3 regions of the Cupriavidus sp. HE11 genome follow, and region 3 is predicted to be linked to each of the others. Evidence: predicted binding sites of a transcription regulator. Region 3 holds the regulator's gene; each other region holds the start of a gene.
The links. Region 3 encodes sigma-54, which starts transcription at its own class of promoters, with help from an activator protein. Its sites were predicted from a motif close to TGGCANGNAANCTGCTTT; they were not measured.

Region 1 (6,974 bases), on a different replicon from region 3:
TACCCCGCAGACCGATAAGGAGACAGCGATGGATCTGCGGCAGCGCGAGCACATCGAGACCGTGGTGCATGCCACCACCTGGCTGCCCCTGCCTGCCGAATCCGCCAAGCCGATCGGGCACGACGCCATGATCCAGAATTCGTGGCGGCGCTGCGTCCATCAGTACGGGCTGGACCCATCGCGCATGCAGGAAGCGCGGATCGTGGAACAGTCGTGCCTGCGCGAGCACCAGCAGCGCATCGACGACTTTGCGCGCATCGCCCGGCACGGCCTGGAATCGCTGTATGGCCACGTGGCCGGTCTTGGCTACGTCGTGCTGCTGACCGATGCCCAGGGCGTGACCGTCGACTATATCGGCGATGCCAACACCGACGCCGCGTTGCGCCACGCCGGCCTGTACCTGGGATCGGAATGGAGCGAGGCCGGGGCGGGCACCTGCGCCGTCGGCACGGCCCTGGTCACGGGCGAGGCGCTGACTGTCCATCAGGCTGACCATTTCGATGCCACGCATATCCCGCTGACCTGTACCGCCGCGCCGCTGTTCGACACGCAGGGCCGGCTCAACGCGATCCTGGACATCTCGGCGCTGACGTCGCCCGACGCCAAGGCCAGCCAGGGCCTGGCCCTGCAGATGGTGCGCATCTACGCGGCCCATATCGAAAACGCCAATTTCCTGCGCGTCCACCATCGGGACTGGATCCTGAAGCTGAACGTGGCGCCAGAGTTCGTCGACGTCAGCCCCGAATACCTGCTGGCGCTGGACGAAGGCGGCCGCATCGTCGGCTGCAACAACCGCGCGCGGCGGATGCTGGAGGGCGAAATCCCGGGCACGCCCGTGCTGGGGCAGTCATTCGAAGCACTGTTCGACGCCCGGATCGACGATCTGGGGCGCTTTGTCTATTCCCGGCCCAGCGAACAGCGGCTGGTGGCCCTGCACCGTAGCGGCGGCCTGTTGTACCTGAGCGTGATGCCGCCGGCGCTGCGCTGGCAGTCCCGTACCCAAGCCCAGCCCGCGGCGCCGTTGCCGGCCGCGCTGGCGGCGTTGAGCGGTGGCGACGCCGCCATGCAGCAGCAGCTGCAACGCGCGGCAAGGCTGGTGGATGCGCGCATCCATATGCTGATCCACGGCGAAACCGGCAGCGGCAAGGAGTACTTTGCCAAGGCGCTGCACCAGGCCGGCGGCCGGCGCGCGCAGCCGTTCGTGGCGTTCAACTGCGCGGCAATTCCCGAGACGCTGATCGAAAGCGAACTGTTCGGGCACCTGCCCAACAGCTTCTCCGGGGCCGGGGCGCGCGGCAAGCGCGGCCTGATCCAGGAGGCCGATGGCGGCACGCTGTTTCTGGACGAGATCGGCGACATGCCGCGCGACCTGCAATCGCGGCTGCTGCGCGTGCTGGCCGAGGGCGAGGTGCTGCCTATCGGCGCCACGCGGCCGGTGCCGGTCAATGTGCGCGTGATTTCGGCCACCCATCACCGGCTGGACAAGCTCGTGGAGGCCGGCCAATTCCGCGAGGACCTCTACTACCGCCTGAACGGCGCGCGCTTCGAGCTGCCGTCGCTGCGCGAGCGGCAGGACCTGGACTGGCTGATCGACAAGATGCTGGCCGATGGCGATGGTGGTCAGCGCAGCGTGACGCTGGCCGACACGGCCCGCCAGCGGCTGCATGCCCACCGCTGGCCGGGCAACCTGCGCGAGCTGCGCAACGTCATCGAATACGCGTGCGCGATCTGCCACGCTGGCGTGGTGACGCCTGACGACCTGCCCGACGGTCTTGGCGCCGGCGCCACGACGGCGCGGGCCCTGCCTGCGGCCCAGGTCGGGCCGGACGCCGACAACTCGCCCCAGGCGCTATCTCCCGATGCCATGCTGCTGATGCAGTACCTGCGCGCATCGGGCTGGAATCTGAGCGCCGTGGCGCGGCAGATCGGCATCAGCCGCATGACCCTGTACCGGCGCATGGAGCGGTATGGCATCGCGTCGCCTAACCGGCGCGATGGCGGCCAGCCGTGACGACTGTCCACCGCTGGACAGCTGTACTGTGACACCTGTCACACCCTGGCACGCCTGAACGGCGTGCCGTCTGCGGGTTATCCCGCGGATCGGACCCGGTTTTCCACCGTTTTGACGGCTGGCGCCGTCCGCAATCCCTTGGCACACCCATTGCAATGACCCTGTCACGACAAGAGCGACAGGAGACAGGCCATGGGGGTACCGCTGGTCGGCATCATCGCCAATCCCGTATCGGCGCGCGATATTCGCCGCGTGATCGCCAACGCCAACAGCCTGCAACTGGCTGATCGCGTCAATATCGTGCTGCGGCTGCTGGCGGCGCTGTCCGCCTGCGGCATTGACCGCGTGATGATGATGCCCGACCGCGAGGGCCTGCGCGTCATGCTGACCCGCCATCTGGCTCGTCACCAGGGTCCCGATGCCGGTTTGCCCGCCGTGGAGTTCATCGACATGCCGGTGACGGCGCGCGTCGACGATACGCTGCACGCCGCCCGCCATATGGCCGACGCCGGCGTGTCCGTCATCATCGTGCTGGGGGGCGACGGCACGCACCGCGCGGTGGTGCGCGAATGCGGCGCGGTGCCGATTGCCGGGCTTTCCACCGGCACCAACAACGCCTTTCCCGAAATGCGCGAGCCGACCATCACCGGGCTGGCCGCAGGCCTCTATGCCACCGGGCAGATCCCGGCCGGCCGGGCGCTGGCATCGAACAAGCGGCTCGATATCGTGATTCGCGATGCCGACGGTGGCTTCCGGCGCGATATCGCGCTGGTCGACGCCGTGATCGCGCACGAGCAGTTCATCGGTGCCCGCGCGCTATGGCGGGCCGACACGCTGGCCGCCGTCTACGTGGCCTATGCCGATCCCCAGGCAATTGGCCTGTCCGCCATCGCCGGGCTGCTGGAACCGGTAGGCCGGCGCGAGCCGGGCGGCCTGGCGATCGAGCTGGCACCGGCCGGCGAGGGCGCCTTCGACCTGCTGGCACCGATTGCCCCGGGGCTGCTCTGCAACGTGCCGATTGCCGGCTGGCACCGCATCGCCCATGCGCGGCCCCATCGCGTGCGCCAGCGCGCCGGCATCGTTGCACTGGACGGCGAACGCGAACTGGCGTTTGGGCCGCGCGACGAAGTCACCGTCACGCTGCACGACCACGCGTTCCGCAGCGTCGACGTGGCCGCCTGCATGCGCTATGCGGCGTGCGAGCACCTGATGCGCAGCGTACCGGCGCTGACCTGAATCCTTCATCCCACCTATTACAAGGCAGTACCACCACCAAAGGAGACGACCATGAGCGCCAGCACTTCGCAGTCAGCGCAGATGCCCCTCGACAAGGAGACATTGCTGACCGTGTACCGCAAGATGCGGACGATCCGCGATTTCGAGGAACGCCTGCATGTGGATTTTGGCCGGGGGGATATTCCCGGCTTCGTGCACCTCTACGCCGGCGAGGAGGCGGCGGGCGTGGGCATCCTGCACCATCTGCACGATGGCGACCGCATTGCCAGCACGCACCGGGGCCATGGCCACTGCATTGCCAAGGGGGTGGACCCGGTGGCGATGATGAAGGAGATCTACGGCAAGAAGGGCGGCTCTTGCAATGGCAAGGGCGGGTCGATGCATATCGCCGACCTGTCCAGGGGGATGATGGGCGCCAACGGCATCCTGGGCGCCGGGGCACCGCTGGTCTGCGGCGCGGCGCTGGCGGCCAAGTTCCGTGGCAAGGGCGAGGTCGGCATCACGTTCTGCGGCGACGGGGCGTCCAACCAGGGCACCTTTCTGGAAAGCCTGAACCTGGCGGCCGTGTGGAACCTGCCGGTGATCTTCGTCATCGAGAACAACGGCTACGCGGAATCCACCTCGCGCGACTATGGCACCGCCGTCGACAGCTATGTCGACCGCGCGGCCGGCTTCGGCATCCCGGGCGTGACCGTGGACGGCACCGACTTCTTCGCCGTGCACGAGGCGGCGGGCGAGGTCATCCGGCGTGCGCGCGAGGGCGGCGGCCCATCGCTGCTGGAATGCAAGATGGTTCGCTTCTATGGGCACTTCGAGGGCGATGCCCAGACCTATCGCGGCGCCGGCGAGCTGGACGATATCCGCGCCAACAAGGACTGCCTGAAGCTGTTCACGCGTGCCGTGACCCAGGCCGGCGTGGTGACGCGCGACGAGTTCGATGCCATCGACCGCGAGGTGGCCGCGCTGATCGACCACGCCGTGCAGGAAGCCAAGGCCGCCCCGCTGCCGGGGCCCGAAGACCTGCTGACCGATGTCTATGTGAGCTACTGATTGAGTGGCCGGACGCAAGCGTCCAGGCATCCAAGCCATCCCGATAAAAGGAGACATCAACATGGCCCGAAAACTCAGCATCAAGCTGGCGATCAATGAAGCGATCGACCAGGAAATGACCCGCGATCCGAGCGTGATCATGCTCGGCGAGGATATCGTCGGCGGCGCAGGCGCCGATGGAGAGAAAGACGCCTGGGGCGGTGTGCTCGGCGTGACCAAGGGGCTCTATGCCAAGCATGGCGACCGGCTGCTGGATACGCCGCTGTCCGAATCGGCCTACATGGGGGCCGCCATCGGTGCCGCTGCATGCGGCATGCGCCCGATCGCCGAACTGATGTTCATCGATTTCATGGGCGTCTGCTTCGACCAGATCTTCAACCAGGCTGCCAAGTTCCGCTACATGTTTGGTGGCAAGGCCGAGACGCCGGTGGTGATCCGCGCCATGGTCGGCGCCGGCTTCCGTGCGGCCGCCCAGCACAGCCAGATGCTGACGCCGATCTTCACGCATATTCCGGGGCTCAAGGTGGTGTGCCCGTCCACGCCGTATGACACCAAGGGCCTGCTGATCCAGGCCATCCGCGACAACGACCCGGTGATTTTCTGCGAGCACAAGAACCTGTACGGACTGGAGGGCGACGTGCCCGAGGGCGCTTACGCGATCCCGTTCGGCGAGGCCAATATCGCGCGCGACGGCAAGGACGTAACCATCGTTGCCTACGGCCTGATGGTGCATCGCGCGCTGGAGGCAGCGGCCACGCTGGAAAAGGACGGCATCGAGGCCGAGGTGATCGACCTGCGCACGCTGTCGCCGCTGGACATGGACACCGTGCTCGAATCGGTGGAGAACACCGGCCGCCTGGTGGTGGTGGACGAAGCCAGCCCGCGCTGCAATATCGCCACCGACATCGCCGCCCAGACCGCGCAGCAGGCCTTTGGCGCGCTCAAGGCCGGCATCGAGATGGTCTGCCCGCCGCACACGCCGGTACCGTTCTCGCCCACGCTCGAAGACCTGTATATCCCCAGCGCGGCCCGCATCGTGGAAGCCGTGCGCAAGACCATGAAGGGAGGCAAGCACTGATGGCCGCAGCAATCACCCCGATCGTGATGCCCAAATGGGGCCTGTCGATGAAGGAAGGCACCATCAATGCCTGGCTGGTCGACACCGGTGCCGAGATTTCGGTGGGCATGCCGATCCTCGATGTGGAAACCGACAAGATCGCCAACGCCGTGGAGGCGCCCGACGCCGGCACGCTGCGGCGCAAGGTGGCCGAAGCGGGCGACGTGCTGTCCGTGAAGGCGCTGCTTGGCGTCTTGGCACCCGATGAGGTCAGCGATGCGGAAATCGACGCGTATGTCGCCGGCTATGAGACGCCGGCCGATGACGAGGACGAAGACGAAGCCGGCCCCGCCTACCAGTTCGTTGAGGTCGACGGGCTCCGCGTCCGCTACGCCCGCCGGGGCCACGGCGCCGAAGCGGTGCTCTTCCTCCACGGCTTTGGCGGCGATCTGGACAACTGGCTGTTCAACCTCGACCCGCTGGCGGACACGTACACCGTGGTGGCGCTGGATCTGCCCGGGCACGGACAGACCACGCCCCGCCTGGCTGGCACGACGCTGGCGGAGATGGCCGGCTTCGTGACGCGCTTTCTCGATGCCGTGGACATCGGGCAGGCGCACGTGGTGGGTCATTCGATGGGCGGCGGCATCGCCGCGCAACTGGCGGTGGACGCGCCGCAGCGCGTGCTGTCCGTGGCGCTGGTGTCGCCGGTGGGCTTTGGCGACGAGATCAACAACGGCTACACGGAAGGCTTTGTCAACGCGCAGTCGCGCCGCGAGCTGAAGCCGGTCATCGAACTGCTGTTCGCCAACCCCGATCTGGTCAGCCGGCAGATGCTGGACGACCTGCTGCGCTACAAGCGGCTTGATGGCGTGCCGGAGGCGCTGGCCGCATTGGGCGCCAGCCTGTTCGGCGAAGGCCGCCAGCGCGAACAGCCGGGCCGCCGGCTGGCCGGGTCCGGCAAGCGCACGCTGGTGATCTGGGGTGCCAGGGACCAGGTCGTCCCGCCCGCCCACGCGGAAAACGCCCCGGCAGGCGCCACCGTGACGGTGTTCGACGACGCCGGCCATATGAGCCAGATGGAAAAGGCCGGGGAGGTGAACGGGCTGTTGAAGGGGCATCTGGCGGGGTAATGGCAGGGGTGCCATCCGGCGCTATCCGGCGCTATGTACTTCCGTCGCCCATGAAATGGGGGAGGATCGAACTACCGGGACTTCGCTTCGCCCCCACGACAATCTCTCCAGACCGGTTTGTGCCCCTCGCCCGCAATGCGGGAGAGGGGCCGGGGTGGCAACCTGGGGTTTCAACCCAGCGCTGCCCGCACGCCGCTCAACTGGTCCAGCGCTTCGCGCAACTCCTGCTCCAGCACGGCAACAAGCTCGGCCGAAGGCATGGAGCGGGCCAGCGGCACGGCCTGGCCGGCCCACTGGGCGGCGAACTCGCTGACGCCCTTGGCCTTGGCGGCGGCGTGCAGGGCCTTGCCGGCGTCGTACGTCACGGGATAGTCGGGGATGGCGGGTGCGCCGGCGTCGGTGCCCAGGCGCGTGAAGCGGCTGGTGAAGCCGCGTGCGGCTCGGCCCGAGATGGCGCGGGTCAGCGTGGTCGGGCGGGTTTCGGCGG
Region 2 (6,974 bases), on a different replicon from region 3:
AGCTGGGCGACCGCCTGGCCTACCTGGGTGGCCTGCCCACCGCCGAAGTCTACGCCGCTGCCTACAAGGCGCTGGGCGTGCCCGTGTACTCGTCGGCCGTGTTCAACTTCATCCCGAAGACCGCGATGGACTTCTACCGTGCCGTGGCCGCCGACGACCACGCCACCATCGGCCGCCTGATCGACGACTTCTTCCTGCCGTACCTGGACATCCGCAACCGCAAGCATGGCTACGCCGTGTCGATCGTGAAGGCCGGCGCCAAGCTGGTTGGCCACGACGCAGGCCCGGTGCGCGCGCCGCTGACAGACCTGACCGAAGAAGAAGTGGCACAGCTGGACGCCCTGATCAAGAAGCTGGGTCCGCAGTAAGTCGTACCGTATTGAGTTGAAGCGTTGAGAGCCGACACAAGTCGGCTCTTTTTTTGCCCGATCCCCCGCCTTGCAAGCAGCAGGGATGCCCCCCCGCATCCGTATTCACCCTGATTCCACACCCACGTCCGCCGAAACGCGCGATCATTGCCCCATCGACCGATGACGGAGGCCCGACATGGCAACGCAGTCAGACGACAAGGCAACCGAGCCGCTGGTGCTGCACGACAGCAGCGATGGCGTGGTGACGCTGCGGCTGAACCGTCCGCAGCAGTTCAACGCCCTTTCCGAAGCCATGCTCGCCGCGTTGCACGATGCGCTGCAGGGCATTGCCGTCGATGACAGCGTGCGTTGCGTGATCCTGGCCGCCGAGGGCAAGGCGTTCTGCGCCGGCCACGATCTGCGGGAAATGCGCGGCCAGCCAGACCTTTCCTACTACCAAACCCTGTTCGCCCAGTGCAGCGTGGTGATGCAGGCCATCCAGGCGTTGCCGGTACCGGTCATTGCACGCGTCCATGGCATCGCCACCGCCGCCGGTTGCCAGCTGGTGGCAAGTTGCGACCTGGCGATAGCGTCCACGCGGGCGCAATTTGCCGTGTCCGGCATCAATGTCGGACTGTTCTGCTCCACGCCGTCGGTGGCGCTGTCGCGCAACGTGTCGACGAAACGGGCTTTTGACCTGCTGGTGACGGGCCGCTTCATCGACGCCGAAACGGCAGCCAACTGGGGGCTTATCAACGAAGCCGTGGCCGGGGACGATCTCGATGCCGCCATCGCGCGCAAGGTGACGCAGATCCGGTCGAAAAGCCCGACCGCCATCCGCTATGGCAAGGCCATGTTCTACAGGCAGCAGCCGATGCCGCTGGCCGACGCCTACGCGTACGCAGGCGACGTCATGGCCCGCAACATGATGGAAGAGGATGCCGGCGAAGGCATCGACGCATTCCTGCAGAAGCGCGAACCGCACTGGAAGCAGTGATGGCCGGAGGCCACGGCCCCCCCGCTGCCCCCCCTACCCTGGCACCCCTGCCACGCCCGCCACTTCGCCAAGCACGCCGCGCAGCCATGAAATCGCGGGATCCGCGTGATTGCGCGGGTGCCATGCCGCACTGAGCGTGAACCCGGGCAGATCGAACGGCAACGCGAACGCATCAAGCAGCGTCGCGCAGCGGGCCACCAGCCGTGCCGGCATCGTGCACACATGATCGCTGTGGCAAAGGAGATCGGGCACCACCGTGAAGGTCTGGACCGATGCGACGACCTCGCGTGACCGTCCCTGCAACTGAAGCTGCTCGTCGACGAAGCCAAAGAAGCTGCCGCCGCTCGTGGACACCAGCACGTGACGCAGTTTGCAGTAGGCATCCAGCGTGAGCCGGCGCCGTCCCCTGGGATGTGCCTTTCGCTGTGCCATCACAAACGTTTCGTCTACCAGCTTGCGGGCCCGCATGGTGGGCGGGACCATACGCTCCGAGCCAATCAGCATGTCGACGTCGCCCGACTCCAGCTGCCCGGCGATTTCCGGCTGCCGTGCATGCACGAAAGCCACGCGCACGCCATCCCCTGCAATCCCGGGCAGCCGCTCCAGCAAAGCCATGCCCAGCGTGGACGTCGCGTTATCGCTGGCCGCGATGACGAAGCGGCGCGTATCGACCATTGGATCGAACTCGGGCCGGCGGCGCACGACCGATTCCAGGTCCTTGAGCGCCGCGTGCAGCGGGTCCACCAGCGCCAGGGCCCGGGCGCTGGCGATCATGCCGCGCCCGGTGCCGGCCGGCATCAGCAATGGGTCGCCGAACAGCCGGCGCAGCCGCGCCAGCTGGGCCGACACCGCTGGCTGCGTGAGCCCGAGCCGTTCCGCCGTATGCGTGACATTGCGCTCCGCCAGCAAGGCATCCAGGGTGACCAGCAGGTTCAGGTCCACCCCTTCGAAATCGACCATGCTTATACCTCGAATAGTTGGCATTGATTTCAAAGATAGGTCCGCGCCACCTAAAGTAGCAAGGCCCCGTAGCCATGCCCCCTTTTCCGGAGACCCGTCATGAAAGCCTGGATCCTCGACCAACCCGGCCAACCGCTTGCCCTGCGCGAGATCGACGTACCCGACGTCCGGCCCGGTGCCGTTCTCGTGCGCATGGAAGCCGTACCGCTGCTCAGCTACACCCGCGACTATCTGACCGGCGCGCTGCCGTACATGTACCCGTCCGGCCCGTTCACGCCCGGCACCAACGGTATCGGCACGATCATCGAGACCGGAACGGGCGTACATCAATTCCGGGTCGGACAGAGGGTGGCGGTGAATCCGTACCTGACGAGCGCGGAAAGCGTCGACGCACCGGCCGAAATCCTGATCGGCCTGACCGGCATCAGTGCAGACAGCGGTCCGCTGCTGAGTGATTTCCCGCACGGCACGTTGCGCGAGATCGCCGAGTTTCCGTCTTCGACCCTCATTGCGCTTGACGGACTGGACCACCTTGCCTCGGACCGGTTGGCCACGCTATCGCGGTTTGCCATCCCGTTCGGCGGCCTGCGCCGTGGCCGGCTGGTGGCGGGTGAGACGGTCGTGGTCAATGGGGCATCCGGTGCATTCGGCTCGGCGGCCGTGTTGATGGCGCTGGCAATGGGTGCTTCGGCCGTGGTTGCGCTGGGGCGTCGTGCCGGTCCGCTCGACGCATTGGTACGCATCGGCGGCGACAGGGTACATCCGGTGATACTGACCGGCGACACTGCCACCGACCGGGCGGCCATCCGGCAGGCGGCCTCGGGCGCCGCCGACCTGGCGTTCGACATGGTGGGGCAAGCCACCACGCCAGACAGCACGCTCGCGGCGCTGCACAGCCTGAAACGGCGCGGCCGCATGGTGCTGATGGGCAGCATGAGCGTGCCGCTACCGCTGCCCTACGGCGAGATGCTACGCAACAGCTGGGAGATGATCGGCCATTTCATGTACACGTCGGCCGACTATCGGGCGCTGGTGGCAATGGCGCGTGCCGGACAGCTTCCGCTCGATGCCATCCACGTGAGGGGTTTTCCGTTCGATGCCATCGAGTCCGCCATCGACGCCGCCGGTGCGCAGGCCGGACTCGATGCGACGGTGGTGTCTTTCCCTGGCGGCGGTGTTTGACATTGACGTCTTGCACCATCCCCGCCCCGGCACCTGCCCGCACGCACCACAACCGACCCCGGCATGCGCCGTGACGGTGAAAAATACCCATAATTCGTCCAATTTTCGTTGGCCCGAAACCTGCGATGGTTGTGGTCGAAGAGTAGAAGCGTTCAACCGCCTGTTCCCTGACCGACCCATCGGCGCAGGCAGGCGGCAGGAAATTGCTCTTGATGTCCGCGCCGCCGCGGAACTCGAGAGCCAGAGATTTCCTGTTTTCCCAGGCATCCAGCGTTCCCGGTCGGCCGGACCCGTTCAACTTTTCCTGAACCCGGAACGACATGACCGAAACCACCCTCTCCCTGCACGAACTGGCGCGCGAGTCGCGCATGGGCGCCCATGGCACCGAGACCGATGCGCGCGAGATCCGCCGCATCGACCTGTCGGATTTTGACCAACGCAAATCCGAGATTGCCGACCAACTCTGGCAGGCTGGCGTCGAAATTGGCTTCTTCCAGCTGGAAAACCACGGCATCGACCTGGCAGCCGTGCGCGAAGCGTTTGCCATGACCGAACAGTTCTTCGCGCTGCCTGACACGGTCAAGGGCCAGTATCCGCTGGAGAAAGCGAACAACGCGGGCTGGGAAACACGCGCGCAGGTGCGCCCATCCACCGGCACGCCCGACCAGAAGGAGTCGTACCAGATCACGCGCCCGCATATGGCAACGCTCTGGCCCACCGACGCCGAACTGCCCGGCTTCAAGGCCACGATGCTTGCATTCGAACGTCAATGCTGGGATGTCGGCATGAAGGTGTTGTCCTGCTTCGCCGACAAGCTTGGATTCGACGCGGACTTCTTCGAGCGCGCGCACGACCCCGCTGCCCCCGACTACCAGAGCACGCTGCGCCTGCTGCACTACTACGCGATTCCCCCCGAGGCGCAGGACAAGCTCGATCTCTGGCGTGCCGGCGCGCATACCGATTTCGACTGCCTGACGCTGCTGTTCCAGCGCCAGGGTCAGGGCGGCCTGCAGGTATGCCCGGGCAAGGAGATGGAAGCCCAGGCATGGACACCGATTCCGCCGGACGAGGACGTCATCACCTGCAACATCGGCGACATGCTGATGCGCTGGAGCGATGACCGCCTGCCGTCGAACTTCCACCGCGTACGCAACCCGCTGCCGGGCGAGTACATGGGGCCGCGCTACAGCCTGGCGTTCTTCTGCCAGGCCAACCGCAATGCCATGATCGAGGGGCCGGCAAAGCAGCATCCGGCCATCACGGCGGGGGATTTCCTGCGTCAGCGCGTGGCGGCGAACTTCAAGGCGTATTGATTTTCGGGCGCCAGACAGGCGCCCAAAAATCAAAAAACCCCGTGCTCTTGCGAGACACGGGGTCTTAAGCCGCCCGGCACCTGCACTGGGCAGGCATCGGGCTGGCGACTACCAAAGGGATCGGCTATCAGGCCGCAGCGTCCTTCAGCTTCTTCAGCGGACGGACCTTGACCTTGACGCTGGCCGGCTTGGCCGGGAACCAACGCTCTTCACCCGTGAACGGGTCCTTGCCGAAGCGCTTCTTCTTGGCCGGCACTTGCTGTGCGGTCACCTTCAGCAGGCCCGGCAGCGTGAATTCGCCAGCGCCCTTCTTGTTCAGCGCGCTAACGATGGTGTTTTCGAGGTGAGCCAGCACCGTCTTCACGGCCTTGGCTTCGAGCTGGGTTTGTGCCACCAGGTGAGCGACCAGGCTCGACTTGTTGAAGGTGTCCTTCAGCGGCTTCACGGCCGGAGCAGCAGCGGGAGCAGCCTTCTTGGCCGGAGCGGCGGCCTTCTTTGCGGCAGCCTTCACGGGTGCCTTGGTTGCTGCGGCCTTCTTGGCAGCAGGCTTGGTTGCAGTCTTCGCGGTCGGTTTCGCTTTGGTCGCCATGTCGATATACGAGAGTTGAAGATTGATGTCCCGGCCCCTTGCATCCACCGCAGCGTAGCGCTTGGCATCGCGTGCGAATCGTGCTGGCCGGCACGCACTGAATCATAGCGGAAACAACCAGAAGTAAAGGGGTTTTCTCACATGCGACAGGTCAAACCAAGTGAAAACCCCGGGTTTTGTCGCTGGTTTGCGTCAGCAAACACGCTGCGGAGCACTACGTCCCCCCACTTTCGCGTGTGACAGACGCCGCGAATGCAGAAAAGTTTCCGCGAATCAGTGCGCGTGCGCGGCCATGGCTTCGCGCGTTTCGCGCGCCAGGCCCAGCGCAAAAGCGGTTTCGGCCACCAGGAACAGCGGCCCCACCAGCAGCCCGACAAGGTCGTCGACGAAAGCCGGCTTGCGTCCCTCGAAGTAGTGACCGACGAACTGGATGACCCAGCCCGCCACGAACAGGCCAATGCCCGTCGCCAGCCACGCCATGGTGGAAAGCGCGGCAATCCACGCACCCACCCACACGAAAACCGCAAGGATCGCGGACATCGCCACGCCAAAACCGAACGACAGCCGCAGGTAGAACAGACACGCCAGCACGTAGACGACGATGGCCGGCGTCACGAATAGCGCGCCGTCGCCGAGCGGCATGACGGGCCGGCCCAGCAGCGCGGTCACCGCCAGCACGATCATCGGAATCCCGACGAAATGGGTGCCCACGTTACGGCTGTCGCGGTGGTAGGCTGCGTAGCTGGACAGATGATCGATCAGGGTTTTCACGGGGCGTCTCCTCTTTTCTGGCTGGTTTTCAGGCGCTTCTGGTCGCTCTGGATCACACCGTGGTGGCGCGCCGGCAGCGGTCGGCGCCCACGCCCGTCAGACCACGTTGCGCGCCGGGTTTTGATGTGGATTTATATTAGTGACGCGCTGCGTGCTCCGGAAGAGGGACTACCCGCCATTCGAGCCGCCCTACTAATTCCTGAAGCCCCCCTCGATATGCGCCCCGTAGACGAGATTCCCGCCCTTGCGATCGACCAGCGCGATGCCTGGCTCGGACGGATCGGCATCGACACCGCCCCGCCGCCCACGCTGGACACGCTGAACACCCTGATTGCCGCCCACCTGCGGCATATCCCGTTCGAGAACCTGACACCACTGGTAGGCCGGCGCGTGCAGATCGATCTGCCAGCGGTATTCGACAAGCTCGTCGTCCAAGAGCGCGGCGGCTACTGTTTCGAACTGAACACGCTGTTCTGCGCGGGCCTCAAGGCATTGGGATTCGCGGTGACGCCACTGGCCGCCCGCGTGCGCTGGAACGTGCCCGACGAGCGTCCCACCGGGCTGTCGCACATGCTGCTGCGCGTGGAAGTGGCGCACGAAAGCCATGTGGCGGACGTCGGCTTTGGTGGCCCTACGCCGGATCGCGCGCTGGCGCTGTCACTGCCGGCAGATGCCGCATCGCCCTACCGGCTGCTGCCCTCCCCGGCCGCAGCAGCGGGCACGAGCTTCCATGCCTATGACCTGGCCGTCCGCAATCCGGATGCCGGGGCCAGCAGGAATGCTGACGATGCAGATGACTGGCGCGTGCTGTA
Region 3 (6,974 bases):
CTGTCGATCGTCCCGATCGTCAAGCGCATCGGCGCCGGCCTGATCTCGATCACCGGCAACCCCGAATCGAACCTGGCCAAGCTGTCGGATGCCCATCTGGACGGCGCCGTGGCGCAGGAAGCCTGCCCGCTGAACCTGGCCCCCACCGCAAGCACCACGGCCGCGCTGGCCCTGGGCGATGCGCTGGCCGTGGCCGTGCTCGATGCGCGCGGCTTTGGCGAGGAAGACTTCGCCCGCTCGCACCCGGGCGGCGCGCTGGGCCGCAAGCTGCTGACCCACGTGCGCGACGTCATGCGCAGTGGCAACGCGGTGCCGGAGGTGCGCGAAAATACGCCGCTGGCCCAGGCCCTGATGGAAATCACGCGCAAGGGCATGGCCATGACCGCCGTGGTGGATCCCGACGGCCGCGCCGTGGGCGTGTTCACCGACGGCGACCTGCGCCGCCTGCTGGAAACCCCGCGCGACTGGAAGACCGTGCCGATCGGCGAGGTCATGCACCACAATCCGCGCACGGTCCATCTGGACCAGCTTGCCGTGGAAGCCGTGCAGATCATGGAAACGAACCGCATCAACCAGCTGCTGGTCGTCGATGGCGACGGCCGCCTGGTGGGCGCGCTCCATATCCATGACCTGACGCGCGCCAAGGTCATCTGAACGATGCCGGACTTCCTGTCCAGACTCACCGGCCTGATCATGCGGCTGCTGCCGCTGCTGCTGATGGCCATCGTCGCCGGCAGCACGTTCTGGCTGGTGCAGCTGAACTCGCCGCGCGAGGCCAGCGAGCAGTCGCGCGCCAAGCGCCATGAGCCCGACTACTGGATGGAGCGCTTCTCGTCCACCGAGCTGGCCGAGGACGGCACCACCAAGCTGCGCTTCACGGGCGTGAAGATGGTGCACTTCGAGGACGACCAGACCTACGAGGTGACCACGCCGGCCATGCGCTCGTACGAGCCGGACCGCCCGCCCGTTACGGCCAACTCCGACCGCGGCACCATGAACGCCGAGGGCTCGATCATCGATCTCTACGGCAATGCGTTCGTGGTCCGTCAGGCCGGCGTCGACCCGTCCAAGGACCCGCGCATGACCGCGGCATCGCAATACTTCCAGTTGCTGGTCAATGACGACATCGTCAAGACCGACAAGGCGGTACAGCTGACGCGCGGCCCGTCGGTCATGAATGCAAACGGCATGATCTTCAACAACGTCACCCGCGAAGTACAATTGCTGGGTAACGTACGCGGCACGATCATCATGAACTCGCCGCAGGGGCAGGCCAGGACCCAGTGACCCCGGGGGACGCAAACGCTCCGGCGCATCCTGGCCGCCGTCTTTATCTCACCACTCGCCAAACATGACTGCATCCCTGACGACATCGCCCTGTCGCCGCCTCGCGCCCGCCCTGCTGGCTGCCATCGCCGCTCTCGGCCTGACGCTGGCCGCGCCGGCCTTTGCCGAACGCGCCGACCAGGGCAAGCCGCTGGTGCTGGAGGCCGACAACGCCAGCTACGATGACGTCAAGCAGATCTACACCCTCACGGGCAACGTGGTGCTGACCAAGGGCACGATGGTGCTGAAGTCCGACGCGGCCGAATTGCGCACCGACCCCGAGGGCTACCAGTACGCCATCGCCACGGCCAAGCCCGGCCATCAGGCGTATATCCGCCAGAAGCGGGATGGCGTGGACGAGTACATCGATGGCTGGGGCGACCGCATCGAATACGACGGCAAGTCCGAGATCAACAAGCTGATCGGCCATGCCCGCGCGGCGCGCGTGTCCGGCGTCGGCGCGAAGATCATCGACGAAATCCGTGGCGCGGTAATTACCTACGACAGCCGCAACGAGTATTACACCGCCACCGGTGGCGACGCCAACACCACGGCCGGCAATACGTCGGGCCGCGTGCGCGCGGTGCTGTCGCCCCGCGCGGACGCCAGCGCCCCGGCCGCGTCCAGCGCGCCGCTGGACCTGAAGCCGTCCACCGCGCCCAAGCCTTAACGTTTTACCTCCAGCCAGTCCTGATGAACGATACCGCCACGCTCGCCGCCTCTGCCCCGTCCAACGCATCCGCCGTCCGCACCGACAGCAGCACACTGGTCGTGCGTCACCTGAAGAAGCGCTACGGCACGCGCACGGTGGTCAAGGACGTATCGCTCGATGTGAAAAGCGGCGAGGTGGTGGGGCTGCTTGGCCCCAATGGCGCGGGCAAGACCACGTCGTTCTACATGATCGTGGGCCTGGTGGCGCTGGACGAGGGCGACATCGTCCTCGACGACGAGCACATCAGCGGCCTGGCCATTCACGAACGCGCCCGCATGGGCCTGTCCTACCTGCCGCAGGAAGCGTCGGTCTTCCGCAAGCTCAACGTGGAAGAGAATATCCGCGCGGTGCTGGAGCTGCAGCTGGAGAACGGCAAGCCGCTGCCGAAGGCCGAGATCGAACGCCGCCTGGATTCGCTGCTGGACGACCTGCAGATTGCCCACCTGCGCAACAACCCCGCGCTGTCGCTGTCGGGCGGCGAGCGCCGCCGCGTGGAAATCGCCCGTGCGCTGGCGTCGTCGCCGCGCTTCATCCTGCTCGACGAGCCGTTTGCAGGCGTGGACCCGATCGCCGTAGGCGAAATCCAGCGGATCGTGAGCTTCCTGAAGGCGCGCAATATCGGCGTGCTGATCACCGACCACAATGTGCGCGAAACGCTGGGCATCTGCGACCACGCGTACATCATCAGCGAAGGCACCGTGCTGGCCGCCGGCCAGCCCGAGGAAATCATCGCCAACGAGTCGGTGCGACGCGTCTACCTGGGCGAAAACTTCCGCATGTAAGCCCCCGGCCGCCCTTGCGGCCGCTCTTCCGACGGGCCATCCGGCACGTCATCGGCAGGTCATTTCTACCGCACTTGCCAACGGTTTTTCCAAAGCCGTTTCCGATCAGGAAGCCGAAGCGATAGGTTGTAGCAAATTCCGTTCCAACAACGGAAAGATGCGCATAGAATAGGTCGCATGAAACCTTCGCTTCAGCTCCGCCTCTCCCAGCATCTGGCCCTGACGCCGCAACTGCAACAGTCCATCCGGCTGCTGCAGCTTTCCACGCTCGAACTGCAACAGGAAGTGGAACAGGCGCTGACGGAAAACCCGCTGCTTGAACGCGAGAACGACTGGATCGAAAGCCCGCTGCGCGTGGCGGCGGACGGCTCCGTCAACCTGCAGAGCGCCCCGGCGCCGGCCCCGGCCGAGCCGCAGGCCAACGGTGACGACCGCGCCGAGCACGCGGCTGGCGGCGACGAAGAAGGTTTTAGCGATTCCGCGAGCGAAGACTATGGCAGCGACTGGAGCCTGGACGACTTCGCTCGCCGTCCGCAGAACGACGAAGACGAAAAGACGCCGATGCAGTTACGCGATGCGGACCCCACGCTGCGCGAATACCTGATGGAACAGCTGACGCCGCTGAAGATTTCGGCGCGCGACAAGGGCCTGGCCATTTTTCTGATCGAATCGCTCGACGACGACGGATACCTGAGTGCGTCACTCGAGGAAATCTGCACCGAACTGCCCGAAGAGCTGGAATTCGAGATCGAGGAAGTGCAGGCCATGCTGACGCTGCTGCAGAGCTTCGATCCGCCGGGCGTGGGCGCGCGCAATGCCGCCGAGTGCCTGAGCCTGCAACTGAAGCGGCTGCAGCATCCGCAACGCGAACTGGCCCTGTCCATCGTCAACCATCATCTTGAACTGCTGGCCGTAAGGGATTACACGCGTCTCAAGAAAGCGCTGCAGGTTGACGAAATTGCACTAAAGGCGGCGCACGATCTGATCCGCTCGCTGGCACCGTACCCGGGGCATGCGTACAGCCGCCCCGAAGCGGATTTCGTGGTGCCCGACGTGTTCGTGCGCAAGAGCGGCAGCAGCTGGATTGCACAGCTGAATCCGGACGTCATGCCGCGCCTGCGCATCAACGACATGTACGCGCAGATTTTGCGCGGTGCAAAAGGAGAAGCGGGTGCGGCGGGCCTGCAGCAGAAGCTGCAGGAAGCCCGGTGGCTCATCAAGAACATTCAGCAGAGATTCGACACGATCCTGCGTGTGGCGCAGGCAATTGTGGAGCGTCAGAAGAACTTCTTTTCGCACGGCGAAATAGCAATGCGCCCCTTGGTTTTGCGGGAAATAGCCGATACACTCGGTTTACATGAGTCGACCATTTCCCGGGTGACTACGAACAAATACATGGCCACGCCAATGGGTACTTTCGAGTTGAAGTACTTCTTTGGTAGCCACGTCTCCACGGAGACGGGCGGCGCGGCCTCATCCACGGCGATCCGCGCGCTGATCAAGCAACTGATAGGAGCCGAAGACCCCAGGAATCCTCTTTCCGACAGCCGCATCGCCGAATTGCTGGGCGAACAGGGCTTTGTGGTCGCACGCCGCACGGTGGCCAAATACCGCGAAGCGCTGAAGATCCCCGCAGTGAATCTCCGCAAGTCTTTGTAGCCGAGCCGCAACCGCCTGCCTGGTGCGGCTCTTTCAGAAGGAGAAGCGCTATGAACTTCAAGATCAGTGGACACCACCTCGACATCACGCCGCCGCTGCGTGAGTATGTGGAAACGAAACTGGAGCGAATTGTCAGACATTTCGATCAGGTCATTGGCGTGAGCGTGCTGCTATCTGTCGACAACCACAAGGAAAAGGACAAGCGTCAGTACGCGGAAATCAATCTTCATCTCAAGGGCAAGGACATCTTCGTCGAAGCGCACCATGAAGACCTGTACGCCGCGATCGACTGTCTGGTCGACAAGCTCGACCGGCAGGTGATCCGCTACAAGGACCGCGTGCAAGGCCATGACCGGGAAGCGGTCAAGTACCAGATGGCTGAAGCCCAACTACAGCAACAATAGGCTGGCAACCCGTGAACTGCCCCTCCAGGTGGACTTGAACATCCCCCGAAAGGACTGATAGGAAGAGAGCAAAGCCGCGCAGATGCGCGGCTTTTTTGATGGGTGCACGCTCCCGGCAGGCCGAAACTCTCCGTTACCTTCGCGCCACGGCAGAAACCATTTGATTCACCGGGGGTGTTCGCATCTTGCGCGGCTCGGTGTATGCTGCGCCATACAATAACGACAGGCAGAACGGTCCCGGTGACCCGCACGGCATACCGCATGACGGAAGATCATGCAGGCGCTGGCGGCAATACCCGGGTGGGCAATCCGGCCGGCCAACCGCGGCACCACCCGCGGCGCCGGCGCTGCAGCGCACAAGCGCGCTGTAGCCCTGCTCTATAATGAGCCGGACGCTCCAATGCGTGCGTCCACCAAGCACTCGATATCCTGAATTGCCCCATCCGGCGGGACGGCATTTGTGCGCCGTATCGCCAACCTGACTTCTCGTGCATCGCCCATGAATCGTTTGGCCAAATTGCTGCCACCCGGCAACATCCACCTCGACGTCACCGTCACCAGCAAGAAGCGGGTCTTCGAGCAAGCCGGGCTCCTGTTCGAGAACAACCATGGTGTGGCCCGGGCCACCGTCACGGACAACCTTTTCGCGCGCGAATCGCTTGGCTCGACTGGCCTGGGTGCCGGCGTGGCCATTCCGCACGGCCGCATCAAGGGCCTGAAGCAGCCGCTGGCCGGCTTCATGCGCCTGGCCGAACCGATTCCGTTCGAATCGCCCGACGGCAAGCCGGTCTCGCTATTGATTTTCCTGCTGGTGCCCGAACAGGCCACGCAGCAGCACCTCGAAATTCTCTCGGAAATCGCACAATTGCTGTCGGATCGCGAGATGCGCGAAGGCCTGGCCACGCTGCCCACGCCCGAAGCCGTCCACCAGTTGCTGACCGAATGGCATCCGTGACGATCCGCCGGCTGGCCTGGCTGGCCGGCTGAAGCCATACCCCGCCCCCTCGTAGAAAGTCATCCCGCATGGAACTCACCGGCGTCACCTCGCAGTCGATCTTCGACGACAACGCAGCCGACATCAAACTGTCGTGGGTCGCCGGTCTGGAAGGGGCCGACCGTGCCTTCGATGTCGAATTCGCTCGCGAAGCCACTTCGGCCGCCGACCTGGTGGGCCACCTGAACCTGATCCACCCGAACCGGATCCAGGTACTGGGCAAGCCCGAGATCCAGTATTACCAGCGACTGGACGACGAACCGCGCAAGCGCCAGATGGGCGAGCTGATCCTGCTGGAGCCTCCGTTCCTGGTGGTGGCCGATGGCATGGAGCCCCCGCCCGACCTGGAATTGCGTTGCACGCGCTCGTCGACCCCGCTGTTCACGACGCCGGTGTCCTCGGCGGCCGTGATCGATCACCTGCGCCTGTACCTGTCGCGCATCTCGGCACCGCGCGTGACGATGCACGGGGTGTTCCTCGACATCCTGGGCATGGGCGTGCTGATCATGGGCGAATCGGGCCTGGGCAAGAGCGAACTGGGTCTGGAACTGATCTCGCGCGGCCATGGCCTGGTGGCCGACGATGCCGTCGATTTTGTCCGGCTGGGCCCTGATTTCATCGAAGGCCGCTGCCCGCCCCTGCTGCAGAACCTGCTGGAAGTGCGCGGCCTGGGCCTGCTCGATATCAAGACGATCTTTGGCGAAACGGCGGTGCGCCGGAAGATGAAGCTCAAGCTCGTGGTGCAACTGGTGCGCCGCAACGACGGCGAGTTCGAGCGGCTGCCGCTCGATTCCCAGTACCTCGATGTGCTGGGGCTGCCGATCCACATGGTGAAGATCCAGGTGGCAGCCGGCCGCAACCTGGCCGTTCTGGTGGAAGCCGCCGTGCGCAACACGATCCTGCGCCTGCGCGGCATCGACACGCTGCGCGACTTCATGGACCGCCAGCGTGCTGCCATGCAGGCCGACGTGGTGTCGCGGGGCCAGGGTCGCCTGCTCTGAGCCATCGCCGCACCCAAACCGTGCAAACGCCCGCTTCACGCGGGCGTTTTTCATTTGCTTACAAGCCTGGCGCGACCCCTCGTCAACGAACTGCTG

Region 1: ACOABP_RS18505 (ATP-NAD kinase family protein) is a predicted target of sigma-54. The motif match lies at 2,151-2,168, and genes of this name have one in related genera.
Region 2: ACOABP_RS17965 (isopenicillin N synthase family dioxygenase) is a predicted target of sigma-54. The motif match lies at 3,599-3,616, and genes of this name have one in related genera.

What each region holds. Positions count from the first base shown of each region.
Region 1 is NZ_CP184465.1:226,047-233,020, forward strand. Features, by position in the region: gene ACOABP_RS18500 (sigma-54-dependent Fis family transcriptional regulator) at 29-2,011, shown strand; gene ACOABP_RS18505 (ATP-NAD kinase family protein) at 2,204-3,247, shown strand; gene ACOABP_RS18510 (thiamine pyrophosphate-dependent dehydrogenase E1 component subunit alpha) at 3,299-4,297, shown strand; gene ACOABP_RS18515 (alpha-ketoacid dehydrogenase subunit beta) at 4,359-5,375, shown strand; gene ACOABP_RS18520 (acetoin dehydrogenase dihydrolipoyllysine-residue acetyltransferase subunit) at 5,375-6,487, shown strand; gene ACOABP_RS18525 (NAD(P)H-dependent flavin oxidoreductase) at 6,658-6,974, opposite strand, start outside.
Region 2 is NZ_CP184465.1:110,294-117,267, reverse strand. Features, by position in the region: gene kdgD (5-dehydro-4-deoxyglucarate dehydratase) at 1-368, shown strand, start outside; gene ACOABP_RS17980 (enoyl-CoA hydratase) at 547-1,347, shown strand; gene ACOABP_RS17975 (LysR family transcriptional regulator) at 1,381-2,307, opposite strand; gene ACOABP_RS17970 (zinc-binding dehydrogenase) at 2,407-3,489, shown strand; gene ACOABP_RS17965 (isopenicillin N synthase family dioxygenase) at 3,810-4,802, shown strand; gene ACOABP_RS17960 (HU family DNA-binding protein) at 4,930-5,391, opposite strand; gene ACOABP_RS17955 (Mpo1 family 2-hydroxy fatty acid dioxygenase) at 5,665-6,162, opposite strand; gene ACOABP_RS17950 (arylamine N-acetyltransferase family protein) at 6,379-6,974, shown strand, end outside.
Region 3 is NZ_CP184464.1:2,291,078-2,298,051, reverse strand. Features, by position in the region: gene ACOABP_RS10700 (KpsF/GutQ family sugar-phosphate isomerase) at 1-654, shown strand, start outside; gene lptC (LPS export ABC transporter periplasmic protein LptC) at 658-1,287, shown strand; gene lptA (lipopolysaccharide transport periplasmic protein LptA) at 1,352-1,996, shown strand; gene lptB (LPS export ABC transporter ATP-binding protein) at 2,020-2,820, shown strand; gene ACOABP_RS10680 (RNA polymerase factor sigma-54) at 2,998-4,479, shown strand; gene hpf (ribosome hibernation-promoting factor, HPF/YfiA family) at 4,530-4,883, shown strand; gene ptsN (PTS IIA-like nitrogen regulatory protein PtsN) at 5,383-5,838, shown strand; gene hprK (HPr(Ser) kinase/phosphatase) at 5,907-6,878, shown strand.